3 regions of the Streptomyces sp. SAS_272 genome follow, and region 1 is predicted to be linked to each of the others. Evidence: riboswitches for the same ligand, from Rfam matches in the RefSeq annotation. Region 1 holds a riboswitch; each other region holds the start of a gene.

What was found. A riboswitch is a leader RNA that binds a small molecule or an ion and turns the genes downstream of it on or off. The one in region 1 is predicted to bind cyclic di-AMP.
Region 2: another riboswitch for cyclic di-AMP. It lies ahead of ACN6LD_RS25180 (M23 family metallopeptidase); the one in region 1 lies ahead of ACN6LD_RS36365 (M23 family metallopeptidase).
Region 3: another riboswitch for cyclic di-AMP. It lies ahead of ACN6LD_RS11175 (LysM peptidoglycan-binding domain-containing protein); the one in region 1 lies ahead of ACN6LD_RS36365 (M23 family metallopeptidase).

What each region holds. Positions count from the first base shown of each region.
Region 1 covers NZ_JBMNDR010000100.1:6,084-15,457, forward strand. Annotated here, with positions in the region: gene ACN6LD_RS36360 (alpha-galactosidase) at 1-1,423, shown strand, start outside; cyclic di-AMP (ydaO/yuaA leader) riboswitch at 1,728-1,885, shown strand; gene ACN6LD_RS36365 (M23 family metallopeptidase) at 1,890-2,849, shown strand; gene ACN6LD_RS36370 (DUF6250 domain-containing protein) at 3,204-3,908, shown strand; gene ACN6LD_RS36375 (SGNH/GDSL hydrolase family protein) at 4,035-4,820, shown strand; gene ACN6LD_RS36380 (SIMPL domain-containing protein) at 4,997-5,770, shown strand; partial or broken gene ACN6LD_RS36385 (beta-propeller fold lactonase family protein) at 5,796-5,999, shown strand; gene ACN6LD_RS36390 (TetR/AcrR family transcriptional regulator) at 6,157-6,804, opposite strand; gene ACN6LD_RS36395 (Glu/Leu/Phe/Val dehydrogenase dimerization domain-containing protein) at 6,847-8,028, opposite strand; gene ACN6LD_RS36400 (MBL fold metallo-hydrolase) at 8,156-9,374, shown strand, end outside.
Region 2 covers NZ_JBMNDR010000048.1:18,528-27,901, forward strand. Annotated here, with positions in the region: gene ACN6LD_RS25160 (CobW family GTP-binding protein) at 1-666, shown strand, start outside; gene ACN6LD_RS25165 (DNA gyrase/topoisomerase IV subunit A) at 663-3,137, opposite strand; gene ACN6LD_RS25170 (M16 family metallopeptidase) at 3,409-4,758, shown strand; gene ACN6LD_RS25175 (M16 family metallopeptidase) at 4,755-6,143, shown strand; cyclic di-AMP (ydaO/yuaA leader) riboswitch at 6,354-6,520, shown strand; gene ACN6LD_RS25180 (M23 family metallopeptidase) at 6,535-7,290, shown strand; gene ACN6LD_RS25185 (GntR family transcriptional regulator) at 7,478-8,173, shown strand; gene ACN6LD_RS25190 (HPr family phosphocarrier protein) at 8,298-8,579, opposite strand; gene ACN6LD_RS25195 (bifunctional acetate--CoA ligase family protein/GNAT family N-acetyltransferase) at 8,757-9,374, shown strand, end outside.
Region 3 covers NZ_JBMNDR010000013.1:24,044-33,417, forward strand. Annotated here, with positions in the region: gene ACN6LD_RS11140 (HNH endonuclease family protein) at 1-532, shown strand, start outside; gene ACN6LD_RS11145 (hypothetical protein) at 577-993, opposite strand; gene ACN6LD_RS11150 (glycoside hydrolase domain-containing protein) at 1,260-2,090, shown strand; gene ACN6LD_RS11155 (SurA N-terminal domain-containing protein) at 2,271-2,915, shown strand; gene ACN6LD_RS11160 (nucleoside triphosphate pyrophosphohydrolase) at 3,029-4,060, shown strand; gene ACN6LD_RS11165 (cytochrome P450 family protein) at 4,101-5,426, shown strand; gene ACN6LD_RS11170 (LysM peptidoglycan-binding domain-containing protein) at 5,644-6,681, shown strand; cyclic di-AMP (ydaO/yuaA leader) riboswitch at 6,887-7,070, shown strand; gene ACN6LD_RS11175 (LysM peptidoglycan-binding domain-containing protein) at 7,074-7,784, shown strand; gene eno (phosphopyruvate hydratase) at 8,196-9,374, shown strand, end outside.

The DNA of each region.
Region 1 (9,374 bases):
TGCCCTCGGCTGGTCGGGCTCCTGGCGGATCGCCGTCGCCCAGCTCCCCGACGCGCGCGTGCAGATCACCGGCGGAGCCGGGTACGACGACTCGGGCCTGCTGCGCCTCGCTGCCGGCGAGTCCTTCACCACGCCGGTCTTCGCCGGCCTGTGGAGCGACGCCGGCTTCGGCGGGGCGAGCCGCGCCTGGCACGCCTACCAGCGGGCCCACGTCGTCCCGGACGCCGGGCAGGACCGGCCGGTGCTGTTCAACTCCTGGGAGGCCACCTACTTCGACATCTCCGAGGAGCAGCAGGCGACCCTCGCCAGGCGCGCCGCGTCGATCGGCGTCGAGCTCTTCGTGGTGGACGACGGCTGGTTCGGGGCCCGCACCGGCGACCACGCCGGGCTCGGCGACTGGCAGCCCAACCCGGACCGCTTCCCGAACGGGCTGAAGCCCCTCGCCGACTACGTGCGCGCCCTCGGCATGCAGTTCGGCATCTGGGTCGAGCCCGAGATGGTCAACCCGGACAGCGACCTCTACCGTGCGCACCCGGACTGGGTGCAGTTCCAACCAGGACGAAAGCGGACGGAGTTCCGCAATCAGCTCATGCTGAACCTCGCGCGCGAGGACGTCCAGGAGTACCTCTGGGAACAGCTCGACGGACTCCTGTCCAGCGCGCCGATCGACTACGTCAAGTGGGACTTCAACCGCTGCTTCACCGACGCCGGCTGGCCGGACGACCCCTATCCGCAACGCCTGTGGGTCGACCACGTACGGGCCCTGTACAACCTGCTGGACCGGCTGCGGGCGGCCCACCCGGGCGTCGCCTTCGAGTCCTGCTCGGGCGGCGGCGGGCGCGTCGACCTGGGGATCATGAGCCGCACCGACCAGGTGTGGACGTCCGACAACACGGACCCGCTGGACCGGCTCGACATCCAGCACGGCTTCAGTCAGATCCACCCCGCCCGGGTCATGGCCGCGTGGGTCACCGACAGCCCCAACACGCAGCTCAACGGGCGGGTCAGCTCGCTGCGCTTCCGGTTCGTCAGCGCCATGGCGGGGGTGCTCGGCGTCGGCGGCGACCTCGCCGAGTGGAGCGAGGAGGAGCTCGCCGAGGCGCGCCGCTGGGTGGGCCTCTACAAGGACGTCCGGCATGTCGTGCAGCAGGGCGACCTGTATCGGCTGCGTCCCCCGACGGGCGGCCTGAGCGCCGTCCAGTACGTGCTCGGGGACGAGACCGTCGTCCTCGCCTGGCTCCAGGCGCAGCGGTTCGGCGAGCCCGTTCCGGCGCTGCGGCTGCGCGGGCTCGACCCCACGGCATCGTATGAATGCCGTGAATCAGGAGAAATCCACCGAGGTGCGGTGCTTCTGCATCACGGGATGCGTACCGGATTGCGGGGCGACCTCGATGCGACGGTTATCCGGCTGCGTCGCATCTGAGGTTTCTGTCCGAATTGGATTCTTCGTTCCAACTCGCTCTGTCATGAAGAAAGCTGGAGAAGCGTCACGTGAGCAGCGTCATATCCGTGACCGTACGTCGCCCGTCATGTTCACGTAATTCGTGTGGTTTTCCGGGGTGCTTGACCGGATAGGGCCGTTCTGATTCACGGAGCGTGACCGGTAATTGTCGTGGCGGATCAAGAGAAATGCCATGTCAGTGCAACCTCTGCTTGTCCCTGTGCGTCCTGGTCGCTTACGTTCCACACCAATCCGGACGGACGCCTAATCCTGCCGCCGCCCGGAATCCGCACACTCACCCGTGCACGGCAGGAGCGGGGGACCCACAGGCACTACCGCCTGTTCCGGTCCCGGAACAGGCTCGGGGTAAAGCCGCGTCCCGACGTGGCCGGACATCTCCAGTCCGCACCCGACAGCTCACCTCGCAGGCGCCGGAGAGGAATTCGTCATGCCCGCGAAGGGTAAGCATCGCCGTCCCAAGGCCCAGCGTTTCACCCGTTCCATAGCCGCCGCCGGAACCGGCGGGGCCGCGCTCGCGCTTCCGCTCATGGCGGCTTCCGGCGCCCATGCGGCCACGGGGGAGTCGGCGTCCCAGGCCGTCTCCCAGGCCGTCGCGCAGACGGTTTCCCAGAAGGCCGTGCAGGCCGCTCCGGTGACCCGGAAGACCGCCGCCGCCACGACCTACACCGTGCGGTCCGGCGACTATCTCTCGAAGATCGCGACCGAACAGCACGTCAGCGGCGGCTGGAAGAGGCTGTACCAGGACAACCGCGAGGCCGTCGGCGCCGACCCCTCGCTGATCCACCCCGGCCTCGAGCTGTCGATCGGCAAGAGGGCCGCGGCCGGCACCGCCAAGTCGTCCGGTTCGACCTCTTCCTCGTCCTCGGCGGACTCTTCGCCGAAGTCCTCGAAGTCCTCGAAGTCCTCGCAGGCGTCCAAGTCCTCGTCCTCCGCGGCCTCCGCGAAGACGACCACCCAGGCCGCCGAGAGCAACGCGGGCGGCTTCACCCTGCCGGTGTCCGGCGCCACCGTAGGCACGCCGTACCACCAGTCGGGCAGCATGTGGTCGAGCGGCTACCACACCGGCGTCGACTTCGTCGTCCCGACCGGCACCCCGCTCAAGGCCGTCGCCGCGGGCACCGTCGTCTCCGCGGGCTGGGGCGGCGCCTACGGCAACCAGGTCGTCATCAAGCTGAACGACGGCTACTACGCCCAGTACGCCCACCTGTCCCAGCTCTCCGTCTCGGCCGGCCAGACCGTCGGCGCGGGCCAGCAGGTCGGGCTCTCCGGCGCCACGGGCAACGTGACCGGACCGCACCTGCACTTCGAGATCCGCACCACGCCGGACTACGGCTCGGACGTCGATCCGCTCGCCTACCTCCGCTCCCACGGCGTCTCGGTCGGCTGACCCCTCCGACGACCCCGCGCCTGACACGCAGCCGAAGGCCGGCCCCGATCGCACGATCCGGGGCCGGCCTTCGGCGCGTCCGCTGTGGGTGCGCCGCGGACCCCGCGGACCCCGCGGACTCCGAGGACCTCCGCCGACTGCGCTCATTCATGATCGTTCGATTGCGGTCGTGTGGCGTGTCCGGTCGCACCGTCGACAGGCGACGCCGATGCGGACACAGTGGTCAGGTCAGACGGCAAGCGCTTTCGGCGGCGGCCTCGGACCCGGTGGGACGCCGGCCAGGCGTCGGCCCGGGTTCCGCCGCTCGCGGAAGGCCGCCCCGCCGCCCCGGTCCGACCGAAGGAGCCGCATCCCGTGACGACGACGCGCAGAGCATTCGGCGCACTCGCCGCCTCCGCCGCCCTGACCGCCCTCGCCCCCGCGACGACGGCGAGTGCCGCGCCGCGCCGCAGGCTCCTCGCCCACGACGACTTCCGCCGCGGGCTCGGCCGGTGGGCCGTCGAGCGGGAACAGGGCGGAACGGTCACCGCCTCCTGCGGGAGCCTCGAGATCGACGTGCCGGCCGGCGCCACCGTCTGGTTCAGGCGGCGGCTCGACGGGCCGTACGTCCTCGAGTACGTCGCCACGCCCATCTCCGCGGGCGGGCCCAACGACCGCGTCTCCGACCTCAACAACTTCTGGAACGCCGTCGACGTCCGCTCCCCGGACGACCTCTTCGCCACCCCGCGCGGCGGCGCCCTCGCCGAGTACGACCGCCTCAAGACGTACTACGTCGGCTACGGCGCCAACGGCAACACCACGACCAGGATGCGCCGTTACGTGGGCGAGCCGGGAGTGCGCCCGCTGCTGTACGACTACACCGAGCCGCTGCTCGTCGCGAACCGGCCGCACCACGTGCGGATCGTCTCCGACGGCTCGGTCGTGCGCTGGTGGAACAACGGGCGGCTGGTCTTCGACCACACCGACCCGGAGCCGTACACGAGCGGCCACTTCGCCTTCCGTACCACCTGGAGCCACTTCCGCATCAACGACTTCCGCGTGTGGTCCCTTATTCCCTGATTGGCAAACTCTTTAGGAGTGGCTTTTCTCACCGACCGTCAACCCCTGCCTACGGTCGCGTAGGTCACATTGGAAGGTGAATCATGATCTGCCGTGGCAGACGATTCGAAGAGTGACAACAGATCAGTGATCGGGTCGTACGTGGCGGTGGGGGACAGCTTCACCGAAGGCGTCGGCGACCCCGGCCCCGACGGGGCGTTCGTCGGCTGGGCCGACCGGTTCGCGGTACTTCTCGCGGACCTGCGGCCCGAAGGCGACTTCGCCTACGCCAACCTCGCGGTCCGCGGAAAGCTGCTCGACCAGATCATGGAGGACCAGCTCGCCCGGGCGGTGGAACTCGCCCCGGACCTGGTCTCCTTCTGCGCGGGCGGTAACGACATCCTCCGTCCCGGCACCGACCCGGACGAGGTCGCCGAGCGTTTCGAGCGCGCGATCTCGGCCCTGACCGCCGTAGCCGGCACGGTCATGGTGACCACCGGCTTCGACACCCGTGGCGTCCCCGTGCTCAAGCACCTGCGCGGCAAGATCGCCACCTTCAACGGGCACGTCCGCGCCGTCGCCGACCGGTACGGCTGTCCCGTGCTCGACCTGTGGTCCCTGAAGTCCGTGCAGGACCGCAGGGCCTGGGACGGCGACCGGCTCCATCTCTCCCCGGAGGGGCACACACGGGTGGCCCTGCGCGCCGGGCAGGTCCTCGGCCTCGACGTGCCGGCCGATCCGGAGCAGCCCTGGCCGCTCCTCCCGCCGCGCGGCGCCCTCGACGTACGGCGCGACGACGTGCACTGGGCCCGCGAGTACCTGGTGCCCTGGATCGGGCGCCGGCTGCGCGGGGAGTCCTCCGGCGACCATGTGATCGCCAAGGGCGCGCTCTCCCCCGACGACATCAGGATGCGCATCGCGGCCGTCGCGTAGCCGGTCCGGGATCACTCTTGGCACGCGGGGGAGCGGCCGGCCGTCGGCGTCGTACGGCGGGCCGCTCCACCAGTGAGGTGATCGCACGGGAGTGGCGTCGGGGCGGGGAACGGGGCCGGTGCTGGGATGACCGCACCCGCACCGTCCGCCCCGACGCTTTCGAGGACCGGTCCCGTATGCGCCTTTCCCGTACGTCCGTCGCCTCGGCGCTCGTCGCCCTGCTCGCCCTCGGCGGTCCGGCGCTCACCGCGCCCACGGCAGCGGCGCTGCCCGCCCGCCCCGCGGCCGCAGCCGACGCCGTGGGGGCCGGCGCCGTACCGGCCGGCGCCGCCACCGTGACCGTGACCGGCGAGGGCAGCGCGAGCGCGGAGCCCGACCTCGCGGTCGTCGGCGCGGGCGTCGAGGCCACCGCCAAGACCCCGCAGGCCGCGATGGACGCGCAGAGCAGCGCGGCCGCCGCGCTGCTCGCCGCGGTCCGCGCCGAGGGCGTCCCCGAGCGGGACATCCGCACCGAGAGCGTCTTTCTCCGTCCCGTCCACGACCACACGGGCGGCGCCTCCCGGCTGACGGGCTACCAGGCCGCCCAGTCCTTCACCGTCAAGGTGCGCCAGGTGTCGAGGACCGGCGCAGTCCTTCAGGCGGTCACGGACGCCGCGGGCGACGCGGCACGCATCGGCTTCGTGGTCTTCGACGTCTCCGACCCGGCCCCGCTGCAGGCCCGCGCACGGGAGGCCGCGCACGCCGACGCGCGGGCCAAGGCCGAGCAGTACGCCCGCCTCAGCGGCCGCGGCCTGGGCCGGCTGATCTCGCTCAGTGAGGACGCGTCCACGACGCCGCGCCCCGTCCCCTCGGCCGGGGACACGCCCGGCGCCGGCATGGCCGCGGTGCCCGCGGCACCCGGCGAGATCCGGGCGACGGCGACGGTGACGGCGGTCTACGCGCTGGACTGAGCACCGCCCAGGCCGCACGGCCCCTCCGCGAAGTCGGCGGTCCTGGCCGCCTTCGCGGTCCGGGGTCCAGCCCGACCCGAGCGGCCGGTGAGCGGTCAGCGTGGACCTCGGCGCGGACTCGCTGCGGGACGGCGCGCCCGTACTGCACCGGGAGCACGCCCTGCGCCCCGGGTCGGGGCCACGCCACCTCGCCTTCCACCCGGCGGGCCGGCACGCCTACGTCGTCAACGCTTGCGGCCGTGGCACGGACGGGCGTGCGGCTCCGACGAGGCGTTCAGCCCCGCCGTCTTCCGTCTTCCGGCTCCCGGCCCTGGCCCCCGCTCTCCGGCCCCGGCCCCCGCCTTCCGGCCTGCGCGCTGTCGGCCGTCCTCCGTGCTGCCGGGAGGTCAGGATCCCTGTGTGCCGGAGGCGCCGGCCGCGCCGGAAGGATCGGAGGCGCCGGGAGACAGACCGAGTTCGCGGGTCAGGGCCTCCTCCACCCACTCCTGCGCCCGGGCCCGGGGCACCGCGCCCGCATAGGACGTCAGCTGTACGGCGAGTCCGTCCAGCAGGGCTGTCAGACGCAGGGCCGTGCCGGCCGGGTCCGGGCAGCGGAACTCGCCCGCGGCGACGCCCTCCGCGATCACCCCGGAGAGCGCGGCCTTCCACTCCCGGTCGAGATGGCGGGCGACCTCCCGCAGAGCCGGCTCGCGCAGCGACACCGCCCAGCCCTCGATCCACAGTCGCCAGCCCTTGGCCTGGCCGGTGGGCGCGTACCAGCGCACCGCCGACCGCAGTCGGCGCAGCGCCGTGGTGCGGCGGTCGACGAGCTTGCGCAGATGCGCCAGGTCGTCCTGGGCCGCGCGAGCGAACGCGTCGGCCACCAGCCGCTCCTTCGTCGAGAAGTGGTACAGCACCAGCGCGTTGCTCACCCCGAGGGACGCGGCCACGTCGGCGATCCTGACCGCCGCCACGCCCCGCGCCTCGATCTGCTCGATGGCCGCCCGCAGCATTTCCTCCCGCCGCTCGGCCACGCTCAACCGGACTCTCACCACGTCCGTCACCCTACACAGGGGCTGTGAGCTGCCCAGACGCCGTCATCGGCGGCTGCCGAACCGCTCCGTGACCGCCCGCAGCCGTTCCTTCGCCAGCGCGTGCGCGGCCGCCCGCGGGGTCTTCCCGTCGGCCTCCGCGCGGGCCAGCACCCGCTCCGTCAGGAGGCGCATCGAGCGGCGCGTGTAGCCGAAGGCCTCCTGTGCGTCCGCGCCGACGTCGCCGAAGAGCGTCCACCACCACCAGGCGTTCGTCCCGGAGTTGACGACGACGTCGGGCAGCACGCTCACCCCGCGTGCGTGCAGCAGTGCCTCCGCCTCCGGGAGGACCGGCATGTTCGCGGCCTCGGCGATCCAGCGTGCGGTGATGTGCTCCTGCTCCCGCACGCCGATCGCGTACGACACGGCGGCCGGCACCAGCACGTCGGCCTCCGCCGACAGCCAGGCGTCGCCTGCCAGTTCACGGTCGCCGGGGCGCAGCGCGGACCGGTCGACCGTGCCGTGGCCGTCCCGTGCGGCCAGCAGCGCCTCCACGTCGAGCCCACCGGGACGGACGATCGTGCCCTTGACGTCGGCGACGGCCACGACCGTCAGTCCCGCGCGCGTGAGGAAGCGTGCGGTGGCGCCGCCCATGGTGCCGAGCCCCTGGAGCGCGACCCGGGTCCCGGCGTACGGCACGCCGGCCCGGTCCAGGGCCGTCAGCACGGACTCGGCCACTCCGCAGCCGCCGACCAGCGCGTCGAGGCCGATGCCGTCCACCTCGACCGCGAAGGCGTCCGCCAGGCGCGCGCGGGCCGCGTGCGCGTCGTCCAGCAACGGATAGACGGCCTGCACGGACGAGACGAGACCCGCCTCGGCGGCGGCCCGGTCCACCAGGGCCTGGGTCAGTCCCAGGTCCTCGCCGGTGGTCCAGCAGCTCTCCACGTACGGACGCATCGCCCGCAGATAGCGCACCAGCATCCCGTACGCCCGCGGATCCCGTGGATCGCAGTCGATGCCGCCCTTGGCCCCGCCCAGCGGCACGTACGCCGCGTCGGGGTCGTAGTGCAGCGCCTCCTTGAGGCTCATGCCGCGGGCCAGGCCGGTCACCTCCGCCAGGGTGCAGCCCTCCCGCATCCGCAGTCCGCCGCTGCACACGCCGCGCACGAGACGGTCGACGACCAGGAAGCCCCGACGGCCGGTGACGTCGTCCGTCCAGGTCAGGGACAACAGGGGGGCGTCGGACACACGGACTCCAAGACCGGGGCGGTACTGAACAGTGGGTCAGTATCGGGGTGGGGTGAGAGGGCTGTCGACGCGTTGTCGGACGAGGCGACCATAATGGAATGCCTCAGCGACTCCACCTGGAGGTACCGTGTCCGGTTTCCGTCCCCTGAGCTCCGGGCTCCGCGGTCTGCAGCCCGAGGCCTTCGGCGCGGATCCGAGCGGTGAGCGCCTGGCGCGCATCCGCAGATCGCCCCACTACGAGGACGGCGTCTTCAAGAACCCCGGCGGCCCCGCGCGCACGCGCCCCTCGGGCTCGATGCTGGACTTCGCCAAGGTCTTCTTCGACAAGGAGCAGCGCCCCCGGCGGGCTCCCGCAGGCACCGTGCCGGTGCACGCCACCACCCTCGCCGACCTCGCCAAGCCGCCGGTCACCGGCCTCAGGACGACCTGGATGGGGCACTCCAGCGTGCTCGCGGAGATCGACGGGCAGCGGGTGCTGTTCGATCCCGTCTGGGGTGAGCGCTGCTCCCCGTTCGCCTTCGCGGGACCGCGGCGCCTGCACCCGGCGCCGCTTCCGCTGGCCGCGCTCGGCCCGGTCGACGTGGTCGTCATCTCGCACGACCACTACGACCACCTGGACCTGCCCACGATCAAGGCGCTGGCCGGCACGGACACCCTGTTCGCGGTGCCGCTCGGCGTGGGCGCCCATCTCGAGCACTGGGGCGTGTCCGCGGGGCGGCTGCGCGAGCTGGACTGGCACGAGGCGACCGAGGTCGGCGGGCTGACCCTGACGGCCACCCCGGCCCGCCACTTCTGCGGCCGAGGGCTGCGCAACAGCCAGCACACCCTGTGGGCCTCGTGGGTGGTGGCGGGCGCGGAGCACCGGATCTTCCACAGCGGGGACACCGGTTACTTCGACGGTTTCCGGGACATCGGCGCCGCGCACGGCCCGTTCGACGCGACGATGATCCAGATCGGGGCGTACTCCGACTTCTGGCCCGACATCCACATGACGCCCGAGGAGGGCATGCGGGCCCACCTCGACCTCCAGGGCGGCGTCGGCGGTGTGATGACGCCGATCCACTGGGCCACCTTCAACCTGGCCACGCACGCGTGGGCCGAGCCGGGGGAGGGCACGCTGGCCGCCGGGCGCGCCGCGGGGGCGCGGGTCGCCCTGCCCCGCCCGGGTGAGCCGTTCGAGCCCACCGCCGAGACCGTTCCGCAAGAGCCGTGGTGGCGCGGTGTGGCCATGGCTCCCGCCGGGGGATGGCGGCCGCTGGACGATCCGGCACCCAAGGCCAATGCCGATACCCAGAGTGACATCGAGGCGGGCGCCACCGAGGACGGCGAGGCGCCGGAGGCGGTTC
Region 2 (9,374 bases), on a different contig from region 1:
GTCGTCGTGAACAAGCTCGACCGCGCACCCGACCCCGAGCGCGTCCTCGGGCTCGTCCGCGGCCTCACCGACCGGGCCGCCGTCGTCCCGGCCACCCACGGCCGAGTGGACCCGGAGCTCCTCTTCGACTGCCGGCCGAGCGAGGAGCGCATCGGGCAGCTGTCCTTCGACGACCTGCACCGGCACGCCCGGCCGTACAACGCCGAGCCGGACGACGCCGAGCCGGACGACGCCGACGCCCACGGCACCGAGCCGCACGAGACCGGCGCGGGCGCGCACGGCGGGCACCTGCACGCCGGCTACGACAGTGTGTCCTTCGCCTCCGAGGTCCCCCTCGACCCGCGCCGGCTGATGCGGTTCCTCGACAGCAGGCCGGAAGGTCTCTACCGGATCAAGGGGTACGTCGACTTCGGCCCCCACGACCCGGTCAACCGTTACGCCGTGCACGCGGTCGGGCCGTTCCTGCGCTTCTATCCGGAACCCTGGCCCACCGCCGGCGCCCGCCTCACCCAGCTCGTGCTCATCGGCGCCGGCATCGACACCGCAGTCCTCGGCAAGGAACTCGAGGGCTGCCGCAGCGACGCCCCCCACGCCGACGAACACGGGATGTGGGGCGTCCTGCGCTTCGTCCAGAACCCCGACGACGACCTCTCCGAGGCGCTCTAGATCGGTCCCGCCACCACGCTCACCGTCTTCGCCAGCGACACGCCGGAGCCGTCGCGGCGCGGGTCGATCTCCGGCAGCTCGGCCGGCAGACCGTTCTTCTGGGCCGCCTTGGCCGGGACGGGGCCCGCCCAGGCCAGCGACAGGCAGTCCTCGCCCTTCAGGAACCGCTGGCAGCGCACACCGCCGGTGGCGCGGCCCTTGCGCGGATACTGGTCGAAGGGGGTCAGCTTGGCGGTCGTCTGGACGGAGTCGTCCAGCGTTCCCCGGGAGCCGGCGATGGTGAACACCACGGCCTCCACCGCCGGGTCCACGGCCGTGAACGAGATCACCTTCGCGCCCTCGGTGAGCTTGACGCCCGCCATACCGCCCGCCGGACGGCCCTGCGGACGCACCTGGGAAGCCTGGAAACGCAGCAGCTGGGCGTCGTCCGTGATGAAGACCAGGTCCTCGTCGCCGGTGCGCAGTTCGACGGCGCCGACGATCCGGTCCCCGTCCCTGAGGGCGATGACCTCCAGCTCGTCCTTGTTCGTCGGGTAGTCGGGCACGACCCGCTTGACGACGCCCTGCGCCGTGCCGATGGCCAGCCCGGGGGACGACTCGTCGAGCGTGGTCAGGCAGACCACCGTCTCGTCGCCCTCGAGGGACACGAACTCCGTCAGCGGGGCCCCGCCGGACAGGTTCGGCGCGGACGCCGTGTCCGGAAGCTGGGGCAGGTCGACGACGTTGATCCGCAGCAGACGGCCCGAGGACGTCACCGCGCCGATCTCTCCGCGCGCGGTGGCCGGCGCCGCCGAGACGATCACGTCGTGCTTGGTGCGCTTGCCGTCCCCGTCGTCCCCGTCCTCGGCGTTCGCCGTGAAGGGATCGCCGTTCGCCGTGCGGGCCAACAGGCCCGTGGAAGAGAGCAGGACGCGGCACGGGTCGTCCGCCACCTGGAGGGGCACGGCGGTGGCCGTGGCGCCCGACGACTCCAGCAGGACCGTACGCCGTTCGGTGCCGAACTTCTTGGCCACATTGGCGAGTTCCGCGGAGACCAGCTTGCGCAGCTCCGCGTCCGAGTCCAGGATCCGGGTCAGCTCGGCGATCTCCCCGTTGAGCCGCTCCTTCTCCGACTCCAGCTCGATGCGGTCGTACTTGGTGAGGCGCCGCAGCGGAGTGTCCAGGATGTACTGGGTCTGGATCTCCGACAGGCCGAAGCGCTCCATCAGGCGCTCCTTCGCCTGCGCGCTGTTGTCGCTGGAGCGGATCAGCCGGATGACCTCGTCGATGTCGACGAGGGCTGTCAGCAGGCCCTCCACCAGGTGCAGCCGGTCACGGCGCTTGGTGCGGCGGAACTCGCTGCGGCGGCGCACGACGTTGAACCGGTGGTCGAGGTAGACCTCCAGCAGCTCCTTCAGGCCCAGCGTGAGCGGCTGGCCGTCCACCAGCGCCACGTTGTTGATGCCGAAGGACTCCTCCATCGGCGTCAGCTTGTAGAGCTGCTCCAGGACCGCCTCCGGCACGAAGCCGTTCTTGATCTCGATGACCAGGCGCAGACCGTGCGCCCGGTCGGTGAGGTCCTTGACGTCGGCGATGCCCTGGATCTTCTTCGAGCCGACCAGGTCCTTGATCTTGGCGATGACCTTCTCGGGGCCGACCGTGAAGGGCAGTTCGGTGACGACCAGGCCCTTGCGGCGGGCCGTGACCGTCTCCACCGCGACCGTGGCGCGGATCTTGAACGTGCCGCGGCCGCTCTCGTAGGCGTCCCGGATGCCGGAGAGGCCGACGATCCGGCCGCCGGTCGGCAGATCGGGACCCGGGACGAACTTCATCAGGGCGTCCAGATCCGCGCCGGGGTAGCGGATCAGATGGCGGGCGGCCGCGACGACCTCGCCCAGATTGTGCGGCGGCATGTTCGTGGCCATGCCGACCGCGATCCCGGATGCGCCGTTGACCAGCAGGTTCGGGAAGGCGGCGGGCAGCGCGACGGGTTCCTGCTCCTGCCCGTCGTAGTTCGGCGCGAAGTCGACCGTGTCCTCGTCGATCGACTCCGTCATCAGGCTCGTCGCCGCGGCCTGGCGGCACTCCGTGTACCGCATGGCGGCCGGCGGGTCGTCATTGCCGAGGGAGCCGAAGTTGCCGTGGCCGTCGATGAGCGGCACGCGCATGGAGAAGGGCTGGGCCATGCGCACCAGGGCGTCGTAGATCGAGGAGTCGCCGTGCGGGTGCAGCTTGCCCATGACCTCGCCGACGACACGGGCGCACTTCACATAGCCGCGCTCCGGGCGCAGGCCCATCTCGTTCATCTGGTAGACGATGCGGCGGTGCACCGGCTTCAGGCCGTCACGGGCGTCCGGCAGGGCGCGGGAGTAGATGACCGAGTACGCGTACTCGAGGAAGGAGCCCTGCATCTCGTCGACGACGTCGATGTCGAGGATCCGCTCCTCGTACGAGTCGTCGGGCGGCGGGGTCTTCGTGCTGCGGCGGGCCATCGCTGCCGGCTCCTTGCTGGGGCGTGGTACGGGATCTGACGCGGACCATTGTGGACCGTGGCACTGACAGGGCGGGCGAGGACCCGGCGTCGGCCCTTCGGCCCCGCCCGCGAAGTCGCCTCGTCCACGGCTGCCCGCAGGCTACGCGATCTCGCTCTCGGCGTATGTCGTCCGGGAACTTCGCCTCCTGTCCGCACGCTTGCATACAGTGACAGGACCGGCAGGAAAACCGCGGTTTCGACGACCGCGTCCGCGATCGGAAGGGACGTACATGCCCATGGGTCACACGGCCACAGCCCAGGCAGGCTCCGGGGGCCTGACAGCGACCGAGCACCGCCTGGCCAACGGCCTGCGCGTGGTGCTCTCGGAGGACCACCTGACCCCGGTGGCGGCGGTGTGCCTCTGGTACGACGTCGGCTCACGCCATGAAGTCAAGGGCCGTACCGGCCTTGCTCACCTTTTCGAGCACCTGATGTTCCAGGGGTCCGGCCAGGTCAAGGGCAACGGTCACTTCGAGCTCGTCCAGGGCGCGGGCGGTTCGCTGAACGGCACCACCAGTTTCGAGCGCACCAACTACTTCGAGACCATGCCCGCCCACCAGCTGGAGCTCGCCCTCTGGCTGGAGGCGGACCGCATGGGGTCCCTGCTCACGGCGCTCGACGACGAGTCGATGGAGAACCAGCGCGACGTCGTCAAGAACGAGCGCCGCCAGCGCTACGACAACGTCCCCTACGGCACCGCCTTCGAGAAGCTCACCGCTCTCGCCTACCCCGACGGCCACCCCTACCACCACACGCCGATCGGCTCGATGGCCGACCTCGACGCGGCGACGCTGGAGGACGCGCGTGCGTTCTTCCGCACGTACTACGCGCCCAACAACGCGGTCCTGTCCGTGGTCGGCGACATCGACCCGGAGCAGACGCTCGCCTGGATCGAGAAGTACTTCGGCTCCATCGCCGGGCACGACGGCAAGCCCGAGCCGCGCGACGGCTCCCTGCCCGACGTGATCGGCGGGCAGCTGCGGGAGGTCGTCGAGGAGGAGGTGCCGGCCCGCGCCCTGATGGCCGCCTACCGTCTGCCCGAGGACGGCACGCGCGCGTGCGACGCCGTCGACCTGGCGCTCACCGTCCTCGGCGGCGGCGAGTCCTCCCGCCTCTACAACCGGCTCGTGCGCCGCGACCGCACAGCGGTGGCGGCCGGCTTCGGCCTGCTGCGGCTCGCCGGGGCGCCGTCCCTGGGCTGGCTGGACGTGAAGACGTCCGGCGACGTCGAGGTGCCCGTCATCGAGGAGGCCATCGACGAGGAGCTCGCCCGGTTCGCCGAGGAGGGCCCCACGGCCGAGGAAATGGAGCGCGCCCAGGCCCAGTTGGAGCGCGAGTGGCTCGACCGGCTCGGCACGGTCGCCGGCCGCGCCGACGAACTGTGCCGGTTCGCCGTCCTGTTCGGCGACCCGCAGCTCGCCCTGACCGCGGTCCAGCGTGTGCTGGACGTGACGGCCGAGGAGGTGCGGGAGATCGCCGAGGCCCGCCTGCGTCCCGACAACCGCGCGGTGCTCGTCTACGAGCCCACCGCCCCCGAAGCCCCCGCCGACCAGGACGAGAACGAGGAGGCGGCCCGGTGACCGAGCTCGCCACGATGGACTTCCACCCCCAGCCCCTGGCGGGCGAGGCCAAGCCGTGGGCGTTCCCGGCGCCCGAGCGCACCGCCCTGGCCAACGGCCTGACGGTGCTGCACTGCCACCGCCCCGGCCAGCAGGTCGTCGCCGTCGAGATCCTGCTCGACGCCCCGCTGGACGCCGAACCGGCCGGTCTCGACGGCCTCGCCACGATCATGGCGCGCGCCTTCACCGAGGGCACCGACAAGCACTCCGCCGAGGAGTTCGCCGCCGAACTGGAGCGCTGCGGCGCCACCCTGGACGCGCACGCCGACCACCCCGGCCTGCGCATCAGCCTCGAGGTCCCGGCCTCGCGCCTGACCAAGGGCCTCGGTCTGCTCGCCGACGCCCTCAGGGCGCCCGCGTTCGCCGACAGCGAGATCGAGCGCCTCGTGCGCAACCGCCTGGACGAGATCCCGCACGAGCTGGCCAACCCCTCCCGGCGCGCCGCCAAGGAGCTCTCCAAGGAGCTGTTCCCGGCCGCCGCCCGCATGTCGCGTCCGCGGCAGGGCACCGCCGAGACGGTCGAGAAGATCGACTCCGCGGCCGTCCGCGCCTTCTACGAGAGGCACGTCCGCCCGGCGACGGCCACCGCCGTGGTCGTCGGCGACCTCACGGGCGTCGACCTGGACGCCCTCCTGGGCGACACCCTGGGCGCCTGGACGGGCTCTGCCGCCGAGCCCCGGCCCGTGCCGCCGGTGATCGCCGACGACACCGGCCGCGTCGTCATCGTGGACCGCCCGGGGGCCGTCCAGACGCAGTTGCTGATCGGCCGGATCGGCGCCGACCGGCACGACAGCGTGTGGCCCGCCCAGGTGCTCGGCACCTACTGCCTCGGCGGCACCCTCACCTCCCGCCTGGACCGCGTCCTGCGTGAGGAGAAGGGCTACACCTACGGCGTTCGCGCCTTCGGGCAGGTCCTCCGGTCCGCGCCGGACGGGTCGGGCGCTGCGATGCTCGCCATCAGCGGTTCCGTGGACACCCCGAACACCGGTCCCGCCCTGGACGACCTGTGGCAGGTGCTGCGCACCCTCGCCGCCGAGGGGCTGACCGACGCCGAGCGCGACGTCGCCGTGCAGAACCTGGTCGGGGTGGCGCCGCTCAAGTACGAGACCGCGGCAGCCGTCGCGGGCACGCTGGCCGACCAGGTGGAGCAGCACCTGCCCGACGACTACCAGGCGACGCTGTACCGCCGGCTCGCCGCCACCGGCACGGTGGAGGCCACCGCGGCGGCCGTGAACGCCTTCCCGGTGGACCGTCTCGTGACGGTCCTCGTGGGCGACGCGGCCCAGATCAAGGCGCCGGTCGAGGCCCTCGGCATCGGCGAGGTGAAGGTCGTGTCCGCCGAGTAGCCGTCGGCGCCGCGGGTAACGGCACGCACGCGCAGGGGCCCTGGTCGACCGAGCGTCACCAGGGCTTCTGTATGTCCGAATTGGGGCGGACGTTGCCTGTCTGCCCTGTGGGATGCGCTACAAAATCCGTGATCCGTTTGAGGATCGGTCCCCCTGCCGCTTAGCTTCATCCGGGCTGTCCGTCAGGCACTGCGCCGCAGCCGCGGCACCGGACAGTCATCGCCGAGTCCCCGTACGGCGCGAGCCAGGGGAGCCGGGGACCCACTTGTGAAGTCCCTGGGGTGAATCGGACGCCCGCGTGTACACGAGGGGGTCCGTAGGAGACCTTCCTGCTCCGAACCCGTCAGCTAACCCGGTAGGCGAGAGGGAAGGAAAGGACACCCCTGACTTCATGGCGTTCACCTGCGCCACCGGGAAGCACCGCCGGCCCAGCCGGATGCAGCGTTCCACCGCTCGCGCGGTCGGCGTGGCGGCGCTCACCACCACCGGTGTGATGGCCACCGTCGCCTCCACCCCGGCCTTCGCGGCCGAGCCCAGCCCCGAGCAGACCGGCCTGATCCCCGTCGTCACGGTGGGCGAGTCCGTCGCCGAGTCGGTCGCCGACCAGGTCGACGAGCAGGTCGCGGCGCAGAAGCAGGCCGCCTTCGAGGAGGCCGCCCGCCAGGCCGCCGCGAAGAAGGCCGTGGAGGAGCGCGAGGCACGCGTGCGTGCCGCCCGTGAGGCCGAGCGCAAGCGCCTCAACACCTTCGTGTCGCCGATCACCGGCTCCTACGTCTCCACCGGCTACCAGGCCAGCAGCTCGCTGTGGTCCTCCGGCAGCCACACCGGCATCGACTTCCACGCGGCCAGCGGCACCACCGTGCACGCGGTCGGCTCCGGCACCGTGGTCGAGGCCGGCTGGGGCGGCGCCTACGGCAACCAGATCGTCATCAAGATGCACGACGGGACCTACACGCAGTACGGCCACCTGTCGTCCATCGAGGTGTCGGTGGGCCAGACGGTCACCCCGGGCCAGCGCATCGCGCTGTCCGGCGCGACCGGCAACGTCACCGGTGCGCACCTGCACTTCGAGGCCCGCACGAGCCCCGAGTACGGCTCGGACATCGACCCGGTCGCCTATCTCCGCAACCACGGCGTCAACGTCTGACGACGATCGGCGACGAATCGTTCGGCCCCGGCCCCTCGGCCGGGGCTTTCGCCGTTTTCGGGGCCCCGCTGTCCAAAAAATATCCCTGGATTCCGGCTCCCCGTCGGAAATTCCCGCTCATTGCAATAGAGTCACGGAACACACGTCAACCGTCGACGTTTCACGGGGATTAAGGCGGAGGTCCGTCATGCGAATTCCGGCGCACTCGGTGTGCACGGCCATCCGGGACGACATCGTCGCGGGTGTCTACGAACGCGGCAGCCGCCTCACCGAGGAACTCCTCGCCCGCCGCTACGGCGTCTCGCGTGTCCCCGTCCGTGAGGCGCTGCGCACACTGGAGGCCGAGGGGTTCGTCGTCACCCGGCGGCACGCGGGCGCGTGCGTGGCGGAGCCCACCGAGCAGGAGGCCGCGGACCTGCTGGAGATGCGGCTGCTGCTGGAGCCGCTCGGCGCCGCCCGGGCCGCACAGCGGCGCACGGACGCCCATCTGAAGGTGCTGCGCGGGCTCGTCCGGCTGGGTCAGGAGCGGGCCAGGAGGGGCAACAGCGAGGACCTGCGCTCCCTGGGGAGCTGGTTCCACGAGACGCTCGCCCAGGCCGCCGGGAGCCCCGCCCTCACGTCGATGCTCACCCAGCTCCGGCATAAGATCGCCTGGATGTACGCGGTGGAGGCGCCGGCCGACCCCGTGGAGTCCTGGGCGGAGCACGGCGCCATCGTCGACGCGGTGACGCGCGGCGACGGGGAGCGCGCGCGGGCGGTCACGGCGCTGCACACCGAGCGCGCGACGCTCGCGCACCGGCTGCGCTTTTCGAGAGGTCCGGAGCGCGCCGAGCGTGTGAGGACTTCGCAACCTCCCGTAAACATGGGCGGTCTGCGGCATTAACACGGGAGCCGTATACAAAGAAGAAGTAATTCGCGGGGGATTACTTCTGCTGCCCGTGAACCGGAAATGCGAAGGGCTCGCCCGATAATTCGGACGAGCCCTTCACCGCGTAATGCGGGGGTGCTCAGACGGTCTCGGGGAGTTCCTCGAGACCTTCGGCGACCAGCTTCGCCAGCCGGTCGAGCGAGGCGTCCGCGCCCTCGGCGTCGGAGGCGAGGACGATCTCCTCGCCACCCTGGGCGCCCAGACCGAGAACGGCCAGCATGGAGGCCGCGTTGACGGGGTTGCCGTCGGCCTTGGCGATCGTCACGGGGATGCCTGCGGCCGTGGCGGCCCGGACGAAGATGGAAGCGGGGCGGGCGTGGAGGCCCTCGGCCCAGCCGACGTTGACGCGGCGCTCAGCCATGTGATGCTGCCCTTCGGTGTCTCAGGTTGTCTAGACCAGTGTTCCACACGTGAAGCGTGTGAGGGACGGTCCCGGGTGTCCCGTCACCGTGTGGCCGTCGGATCGCGGCCTCGACCCGACGTGCGTCCTCAAGACTGCCTGGCGCTGTCGTCGGAAGCGAGCCGTAGTGTGGGCCCCATGCAGAGCGCGTCGGACCGGCACGAGTACCCCGCCCACTGGGAGGCCGACGTGGTGCTGCGCGACGGCGGCACCGCGCGCGTCCGTCCCATCACCGTCGACGACGCGGAGCGCCTGGTCAGCTTCTACGAGCAGGTCTCGGACGAGTCGAAGTACTACCGCTTCTTCGCGCCCTACCCGCGCCTGTCCGCGAAGGACGTCCACCGCTTCACGCACCATGACTTCGTGGACCGCGTGGGACTCGCGGCCACGGTCGGCGGCGAGTTCATCGCCACCGTGCGGTACGACCGCATCGGCGCCGACGGCATGGCCGCCTCGGCGCCGGCCGACGAGGCCGAGGTGGCCTTCCTCGTGCAGGACGCCCACCAGGGGCGCGGCGTCGCCTCCGCCCTCCTCGAACACATCGCGGCCGTCGCACGCGAGCGCGGCATCCGCCGCTTCGCCGCCGAGGTGCTCCCCGCCAACAACAAGATGATCAAGGTGTTCACGGACGCCGGCTACACCCAGAAACGCAGCTTCGAGGACGGCGTCGTCCGCCTGGAGTTCGACCTCGAGCCCACCGAGCGCTCCCTCGCCGTGCAGCGCGCGCGGGAACAGCGTGCCGAGGCGCACTCCGTG
Region 3 (9,374 bases), on a different contig from region 1:
GCAGTTCGGCTCCGCCTGGGCGGACACGGACTCCAACTCCTGCGACACCCGTGACGACATCCTCAAGCGGGACCTGGAGAAGGTGAAGTTCACCGGCGGCGTCTGCAAGGTGTCCTTCGGGGTGCTGGAGTCGGATCCGTACTCGGGGAAGGCCGTGACCTACCGGCGCGGCAGCAGCAAGGTCGACATCGACCACGTCGTCGCCCTGTCCGACGCCTGGCAGAAGGGCGCCAAGTACTGGGACGCCGCCAAGCGGATAGCGCTCGCCAACGACCCCCTCAACCTGCTGGCCGTCGACGCGAGCACCAACCGTTCCAAGGGGGACGGCGACACGGCGACATGGCTGCCGCCCAACAAGGCCTACCGCTGCACGTACGTCGCGGCGCAGGTCGCCGTGAAGAAGAAGTACCAGCTGTGGGTCACCGCGGCGGAGAAGTCCGCGATGGAGGAGGTGCTGTCGGCCTGCCCCGCGCAGCGACTGCCCGCCGGGGGCAACCCGACCAAGGCTCCGGGCCGCTTCCGCGCGGGATGAGCCCGCGCGGGGACGGCCACCGGTTCACGGTCACCGGCTGACGGCTACCGGCCGTACGGGTACCCCTGCTGGTACGGGTTCGGGCTCGGGTGGCCCGCTCCGTACGCCGGAGCCGCCGCCGGGGCCTTCTTGTCGAACATCGCGAACAGCAGCATCCCGGTCGCCATCAGCAGGGTGATGAGGAACATGGCGCCGAAGAACGCGTCCGAGTCGTCGTTGTCGGACGCCACCGTGCACGTCACGATCGCCACCTCGTACAGCGCGAACGAGCAGAAGGCCGCCCAGTCCGAGGACAGTCCGCGGCGAATCCCCACGTAGAGGAACGGCACCCAGGCAAGGAAGCCCAGCGAGAGCCACACCAGCACCACCCAGGCGAGCCGCTCGAACCAGCCGCCCTCCAGCCGTCTCACCGTGCCGGTCACGGTCGTCGTCGGCATCGTCATGTCGCCCCCCAAGGTCACCAGGGAGCAAGGGTAGGACATGGGCGGCCCGCGTCAGGCCGCCGCTTCTTTACCGTGACGTAAGTGAATCTTGTGGCGCTGCGGACGCCCCGTTTCCCTTCCACGGGGGCGCCACGGGTTACGGTGCCATCCGCCTCCGGCGTCAGGACGTCGAGTCGACGCCGTATCGTCGTACCGGTCAAGGGGAGACATCCGTACGGTGCGACCGCGACAGCGAGGCCGCCGTACGCAACAGATCACAGAATGAACGATGGGGTGGGGATCGCATGGCCGAGCACCGGCAGTCCAGGAAGCGCAGATACATCACGTGGGGCGTGGCCGGCGCGGCCGTCCTCGCGGGGGCCGGGATAGCGGCGCAGACCTCGATGGCGGCCACCGTCTGGCCTGCCCAGAAGACGTACACCGGCCGGGCCTTCGACGCCTGCACCGCCCCCTCGTCGGCCGCGATGAAGGCCTGGAAGACCGACGGCTACTACGGCGGCGCCGCCGTGTACATCGGCGGCAAGAACCGCGGGTGCGCGCAGCCCAACCTGACCGCGTCCTGGGTGAAGTCGGTCAACACGCTCGGCTGGAAGCTCATCCCGCTCTACGTCGGCGCGCAGCCGCCGTGCCAGACCGGCTCCAGCCCCGAGAAGATCACCGCCTCGACGGCCACCTCCCTCGGCGCCACGGACGCGGCGGACGCCGTCGCCAAGGCCTCCGCGCTCGGCATGAAGACCGGCAGCCCCGTCTACCTCGACATGGAGGCGTACGACATCACGAACAAGTCGTGCAACGACGCCGTGCTGGCGTACGTCCGCTCCTTCAGCAAGACGCTGCGCGCCAAGACGTACCGGGCCGGCTACTACGGATTCAGCAGCTCCAGCGCCAAGGCGATCGCCACCGCGACGAACAAGACGGACCTGCCGGGCAACCTCTGGTACGCGCTGTGGGACAAGAAGGACACCACGACCACGGACTGGCCGTGGGGCGCCACCCAGTTCACCGGCCACAGCCGCGGCCACCAGTACCTGGTCAACAGCAAGGAGACCCGCGGCGGTTACACGATCACCGTGGACCGCGACTCCTGGGACGCCCCGGTCGCCCTGGTCGGCTGAGAGCGCCCGGACCCGCAGGGTCGACCGCTCGCACCGACGAGCGGGCGGCGAGCGGGCGCGGCGGTGCCGGAAGTCCTGGTGAATCGTTGGTCGAATGGCTTGGCCGCAGCCGCGCCACTGCCTACCATCGATCACCGCAAGACTTTGTGCACCGCCGCACAATCTCCTCGGGAGGCTTCCTTGCACCGCCGTCGTCGCACCGCGCTCCTGCTGTCCGCCGCGATCGCGGCGGCCCCTCTCCTCACCGCCTGCGGCAACGACGCGCATCCGGGCGCTGCGGCCGTCGTGGGCGGTCAGCGGATCACCGTGGCGCAGCTGGAGAGCCGGGTGGACGAGGTGCGCTCCGCGCAGCGCGCGGCCGTCACCGACGACGCCCAGTACGCGCAGGTCGTCGGCCAGACCGGCGGGCTCGCCCGGGACACCCTGCACGGCATGGTCCTCGACCGGGTGCTGCACCGCGCCGCCGAGGACGCGGGCATCACGGTCACCCCCCGCGAGGTCCAGGAGATGCGGACCGGCCTGGAACAGCAGGCGGGCGGCGCGAAGGGCCTGGAGACGGCGTGGCTGCAGCAGTACGGCATTCCGCCGCAGCGCCTCGACGAGAACCTCCGCCTCCAGCTGGAGGCCCAGAAACTCGCCGCCCAGCTCGGCGCGACCACCAGCCAGCCCGCCTTCTGGAGCGCCCTGTCCAAGGCGTCCAAGGCTCTCGGTGTCGACCTCAACCCGCGCTACGGCGACTGGGACGCGCAGAAGGTGGCCCGCGTCGACGCGAAGACCCCGTGGGTGCGGGAGGTCACGGCGGCCGGGACCAAGCAGCCGACCTGACCGTGTGATCGCCATGACCGTGTGATCGACGCGACCATGTGATCGTGTGACCGGCAGGCCTGCCCTGTGGACGACTCCTGGGGCCGCGTGCGGGCGTGGGTTACGTTCGGGGTGTGAACGCAATCAGCTCCGCCGATGCCGACGCCGCAGTCACCGCCCCTGGCCGCGTCGTCCTGCTCACCACCAGCCACCGCGTCGCCCCCGGTCTGCTGTCCTGGCCCGCCTGGCAGGCCCTGCGCGCGGCGGACCGCGTGCTGTGCGCGGACGGCGCTCACCCGCAGCTGCCCTATCTGCGGGACGCGGGCATAGCGGTCGAGGAGACTTCGCCCACCGCCGAGGAGCTGGTCGCCGTCTGCGCCGGCGGCCGCACCGCGGTGGTGGTGGCGACCGGCGAGGGCGAACCGGCCCTCACTGACGGTCTGGCCAGGCTGGCGGGCTCCGGGCGGGTGGCGATGCCGGAGCTGGAACTCCTCCCCGCCTCCTACGACCTGCCGGGCGCCCGGCTGCTCGACCTCGTCCAGGTCATGGACCGCATCCGCGACGAGTGCCCGTGGTCCTCCCGGCAGACCCACCTGGGCCTGGCCAAGTACGCGATGGAGGAGGCGTACGAGCTGGTCGAGGCGATCGAGGACGGCGACCGCGACGAACTCCGCGAGGAACTGGGCGACGTACTTCTCCAGGTGGTCTTCCACGCCCGCATCGCCGAAGAGGACGAGGAGGCCCCGTTCTCCGTCGACGACGTCGCGGGCACGATCGTCGCCAAACTCGTCCACCGCCACCCCCATGTCTTCGGCGACGCCACCGCCACCACGCCGGAAGAGGTCAAGGAGCACTGGCTGCGCACGAAGGCGGTGGAGAAGCGCCGGGCGTCGGTGACCGACGGGGTTCCGCTCCACCAGCCCTCGCTTGCTCTCGTGGCGAAGCTGACCGCGAGGGCCCGGACGGCGGGGCTGGACGTGTCGCTGCCGGCCGCCGAGGGCATCGGCTACGAACTGCTCGCCCTCGCCGCCCGGGCCGAGTCGGAGGGCATGGACCCGGAGGCGGCGCTGCGTGCGGCGGCCCGGGCCTACCGGGACGCGATCCGGGTCGCCGAAGGGGTCCTCGACCGCCCGTCCCCGTCCGCGTCCGGCCCGTCGGGCGAGTGAGCGTGACCGTGCACGCCGGCAAGCCCGCTACGGTCGGGTCGTGACCGACCCGAACCACCCGAACCACCCGTCCCGGCAGCCCCAGGCCGACGTCCCGCCCGCGCCCGCGCTCTTCACCTGGGAGTTCGCCACCGACCCCTACCCCGCCTATGCCTGGCTGCGGGAGCACGCCCCGGTGCACCGGACCGCGTTGCCGAGCGGGGTCGAGGCCTGGCTGGTCACCCGGTACGCCGACGCCAAGCAGGCCCTCGCCGACCCGCGGCTGTCCAAGAACCCCGCACATCATGACGAACCCGCCCACGCCAGGGGCAGGACCGGCATCCCCGGGGAGCGCAAGGCCGAGCTGATGACCCATCTGCTCAACATCGACCCGCCGGACCACACCCGCCTGCGGCGGCTCGTGAGCAAGGCCTTCACCCCGCGCCGAGTCGCCGAGTTCGCGCCGCGCGTGCAGGAGCTGACGGACCGGCTGATCGACCGGTTCGCCACCGAGGGGCGGGCCGACCTCATCCACGACTTCGCCTTCCCCCTCCCCATCTACGCGATCTGCGACCTGCTGGGGGTCCCCGAGGAGGACCAGGACGACTTCCGCGACTGGGCCGGGATGATGATCCGGCACGGCGGTGGCCCCAGGGGCGGCGTCGCCCGGTCGGTGAAGAAGATGCGCGGCTACCTGCTGGAGCTCATCCACCGCAAACGCGCCGGACTCCCCGCCGAGCCCGTCCCGGGCGAGGACCTCATCTCGGGTCTGATCCGCGCCTCCGACCACGGCGAGCACCTCACGGAGAACGAGGCCGCCGCGATGGCCTTCATCCTGCTGTTCGCCGGCTTCGAGACGACCGTGAACCTCATCGGGAACGGCGTGTACGCCCTCCTGACCCATCCCGCACAGCGCGAGGCACTGCAGCGGTCCCTCACCGAGGACGGCGGGGACCGCGCCCTGCTCGAAACCGGCGTCGAGGAACTGCTCCGCTACGACGGCCCCGTCGAACTCGCCACCTGGCGGTTCGCGACCGAGCCGGTCACCCTCGGCGGACAGGACATCGCGCCCGGCGACCCCGTCCTCGTCGTGCTGGCCGCGGCCGACCGCGACCCGGCCCGCTTCACCGACCCCGACACACTCGACCTCGCCCGCCGTGACAACCAGCACCTCGGCTACGGCCACGGCATCCACTACTGTCTGGGCGCCCCGCTGGCCCGGCTGGAGGGGCAGACCGCGCTGGCCACCCTGCTCACCCGGCTTCCCGACCTCCGACTGGCGGTGGAACCGGCCGAGTTGAGATGGCGCGGCGGCCTCATCATGCGCGGCCTGCGCACGCTGCCGGTCGAGTTCGCCCCGGCGTCCGCGCCTGGCTCCGGCGTCTGACGGTTCGGCCGGACCGGGGCTGGACTGACCGGACGTCAGCCGGATTGTGACCATGCGGCGGAGCAAAGGTGACCGATCCTCAAGTCTGTGATCTTCACGTGATCTGCGCGGCATTAACTTGTGACAAGTGATCGTCTGCCGATACGTTCACTCGTCAGCGCGACGCGTCAGCTCACTCGCCCGCGCCGGCACTGCTGTCCAGAGAAAGGCCCCTCGCATGCTCTCCGGGAACGGTCGTCACCGTCGCCCCCGCCAGGCCCCCGCGCTGCTCGTCGCGGCCGGGGTGACCGGCTCCGCCATCGCCATCCCGTTGCTCGCCGCCTCCGGCGCGAGCGCTGCGGACGGCACGGTGTGGGACAAGGTGGCGCAGTGCGAGACCGGGGGCTCGTGGAGTGCCGACGGCGGCGACGGCGAGTCCGGCGGCCTCAGCCTCACCCAGCAGGACTGGAGCGCCTACGGCGGGCTCGACTACGCGGCGAGCCCCGACCTGGCCAGCCGCAACCAGCAGATCGCCGTGGCGCAGAAGGTGCTCGCGGCCAAGGGCGTCGGCGCGTGGGGCACCTGCGGGCTGACCTCCGGGCTCACCAAGGAGAACGGCGCGCTGACCGTGGACACCGGCGTGGCGGGCGATTCGTCAGGATCGTCCGGCTCCTCGGGTTTGTCCGACCTGTCCAGGGGGCTGTCGGGCTCCTCGGGCTCGTCGGATTCCGGCGCCGGTTCGACCGGTTCCAGCGGTTCGACCGGTTCAGCGGGATCGTCCGACTCGTCTGACTCATCCGACTCGTCCGGTGATTCCTCGAGTTCACCCTCGGCGTCACCTTCGTCGCCTTCGTCCCCCTCTGCCGTCACGGGCGACCCCGGCGATGCCGGCGGTCAGGGCGACCCGCAGGCGGCCGACGGTTCGTCCACGGGGACCCCGGAAGCGGACGACTCGGACAAGTCGGGCCAGGATGTGGGTTCCTGGAACCTCGTCGACACCGGCTCCCTCGGCTCCGGCCGTCATCGCGGCGTCACGGCCGACGAGCCGGCGGCCAAGAGTGCCGACACCGAAGCGGGCGGCGCGTCCACCGCCTCGGCGGGCCGGCATGCCGCGGCCGCCTATGTCGTCCAGGAGGGCGACTCCCTCGCCTCCATCGCCGACTCCCTTGGCCTCCACGGCGGATGGCGTGCCCTCTACGCCGAGAACAGGGACCTCATCGGCGCCGACCCGAGCGACATCGCCCCCGGTCAGACCCTCGACACAGGGGTCCAATAGGGCGCAAAGCCCAAGAAAAACAGCGGTAGTTCACGTCACGCTTCGCGCCGAATGTCCGATTTGGCGAAAGTGTGGGATGAGTCTCAGAAGCCCTGATCGTCTTTGAAATTCCGCGGATCGCGTGTCTACGGTCGTGACCGCTCGGCAACCCGAGCCCCGGCCGTCGCAACGCCGAATCCTGCCAGCGGCAGCCCGGGAACAGTCGTCGCGTCAAGCGCCGTAGGCAGGAGCGGGGGACCCAAGGTAAGTGCCGCACCGGGAAGTTGCCGGAGCGGCTTGGGGTGAAGTCACCCCTCCCACGGAGCGGAAGTCTCCGGCGGAGGAGTGACCGGGCAACTCACACGGCCCGAACCCGACAGCTCACCTCGCAGGCGTCGGTGAGGGGATCCACCATGCTGTTTTCCGGTAAGGGCAAGCACCGTCGTCCGTCCAAGGCCACCCGCGCCGCCGCTCTCGCCGGTGTCACCGGCGTCGCCATCGCCGCCCCGCTGATGGCGGCCGGCAACGCCTCCGCCGCGACCGCCTCCGAGTGGGACGCGGTCGCCCAGTGCGAGTCCGGCGGCGACTGGTCCATCAACACCGGCAACGGCTACTACGGCGGCCTGCAGTTCTCGTCCTCCACGTGGGCCGCGTACGGCGGCACGCAGTACGCCTCGCAGGCCAACCAGGCCTCCAAGGCCCAGCAGATAGCCATCGGCGAGAAGGTCCTCGCGGGCCAGGGCAAGGGCGCCTGGCCGGTCTGCGGCAAGGGCCTGTCCGGCGCCGCCTACAACGGCAGCAGCGCCGGCTCGTCGAACTCCGGCTCGTCGAACTCCGGCTCGTCGGACAGCGGCAGCAGCTCCCGCTCGACCGAGCAGAAGAGCAGCTCCCGCTCCACCGACCGTCCGGCGGCCGCCAAGAAGTCCAAGACGGTCACCACCCCGACCGGCAAGAAGGTCAAGAAGGGCGACGGCGAGTACAAGGTCGTCAAGGGCGACACCCTCAGCACCATCGCCGAGAAGCACAAGGTCAAGGGCGGCTGGCAGAAGCTGTTCCAGCTCAACAAGGACATCGTCCAGGACGCCGACCTCATCTACCCGGGTCAGCAGCTGCACCTGAAGTGACAGCCGTCTTCCGGCGAAGCCACAGTGCCCTCCTGGTGAAGGTCGGCACTCCGAGGACCTCGTGAGGGTCCCCCCGTCCCCACGGGCCCCCCGTCCCGGTGCGTGTTCCCCCGTACGCACCGGGACGGGGTTTTCTCTTGCGCCCTTCCGGGCCCCGCGCTCGCGGCGTTCCGGTCGCCGTTCTCGCGCCCTTCCGGCAGTCGTCCGTCCGGCCGCCGTCCCTTTGGTCCACGTGCTGTCCGCCCGGTCTTTTCGGCCGCTTCTCCTCGCCGCTTTGTTCCGGACAGGAACAATGTGTACGGTCAGTCCGTCCACGGGACGGTCGGTCGGTGGCCGACGCTCCGGAGACGGTTAGGCTCTAGGCGCAAGGCCACGCGCCGCGCACTTTCAGCGTCACATCCCATGAAGGAGATGCTCGTGCCGTCCATCGACGTCGTCGTAGCCCGGGAAATCCTCGACTCGCGAGGCAACCCCACCGTCGAGGTCGAGGTCGGCCTCGACGACGGCAGCACGGGTCGTGCCGCCGTCCCGTCCGGCGCCTCCACGGGCGCCTTCGAGGCCATCGAGCTGCGCGACGGTGACCCGAACCGCTACCACGGCAAGGGCGTCGAGAAGGCAGTCCTCGCCGTCATCGAGCAGATCGGCCCGGAGCTCGTCGGTTACGACGCCACCGAGCAGCGCCTGATCGACCAGGCCATGTTCGACCTGGACGCCACGGACAACAAGGGCTCCCTCGGCGCCAACGCGATCCTCGGCGTCTCGCTCGCCGTGGCGCACGCCGCCTCCGAGGCCAGCGACCTGCCGCTCTTCCGCTACCTGGGCGGCCCGAACGCGCACCTGCTGCCCGTTCCGATGATGAACATCCTGAACGGCGGCTCGCACGCCGACTCCAACGTGGACATCCAGGAGTTCATGATCGCCCCGATCGGCGCGGAGTCCTTCTCCGAGGCGCTGCGCTGGGGCGCCGAGGTCTACCACACCCTCAAGAAGGTGCTGAAGACCAAGGGCCTGTCCACCGGCCTCGGCGACGAGGGCGGCTTCGCCCCGAACCTGGAGTCCAACCGCGCCGCGCTCGACCTCATCATCGAGGCCATCCAGCAGGCCGGTTACGTCCCCGGCGAGCAGATCGCGCTCGCGCTCGACGTCGCCGCGTCCGAGTTCTACAAGGACGGCAAGTACGAGTTCGAGGGCAAGTCCCGCTCGGCCGCCGAGATGACCGAGTACTACGAGGAGCTCGTCTCCGCGTACCCGCTCGTCTCCATCGAGGACCCGCTGTACGAGGACGACTGGGCGGGCTGGAAGGTCATCACCGACAAGCTGGGCGACAAGGTCCAGATCGTCGGCGACGACCTCTTCGTCACCAACCCGGAGCGTCTGGCCCGCGGCATCGAGGAGGGCTCCGCCAACGCCCTGCTCGTCAAGGTCAACCAGATCGGTTCGCTGACCGAGACCCTGGACGCCGTCGAGATGGCCCAGCGCAACGGCTTCAAGTGCATGATGTCCCACCGCTCCGGCGAGACCGAGGACGTCACCATCGCCGACCTCGCCGTCGCGGTGAACTGCGGTCAGATCAAGACCGGCGCCCCGGCC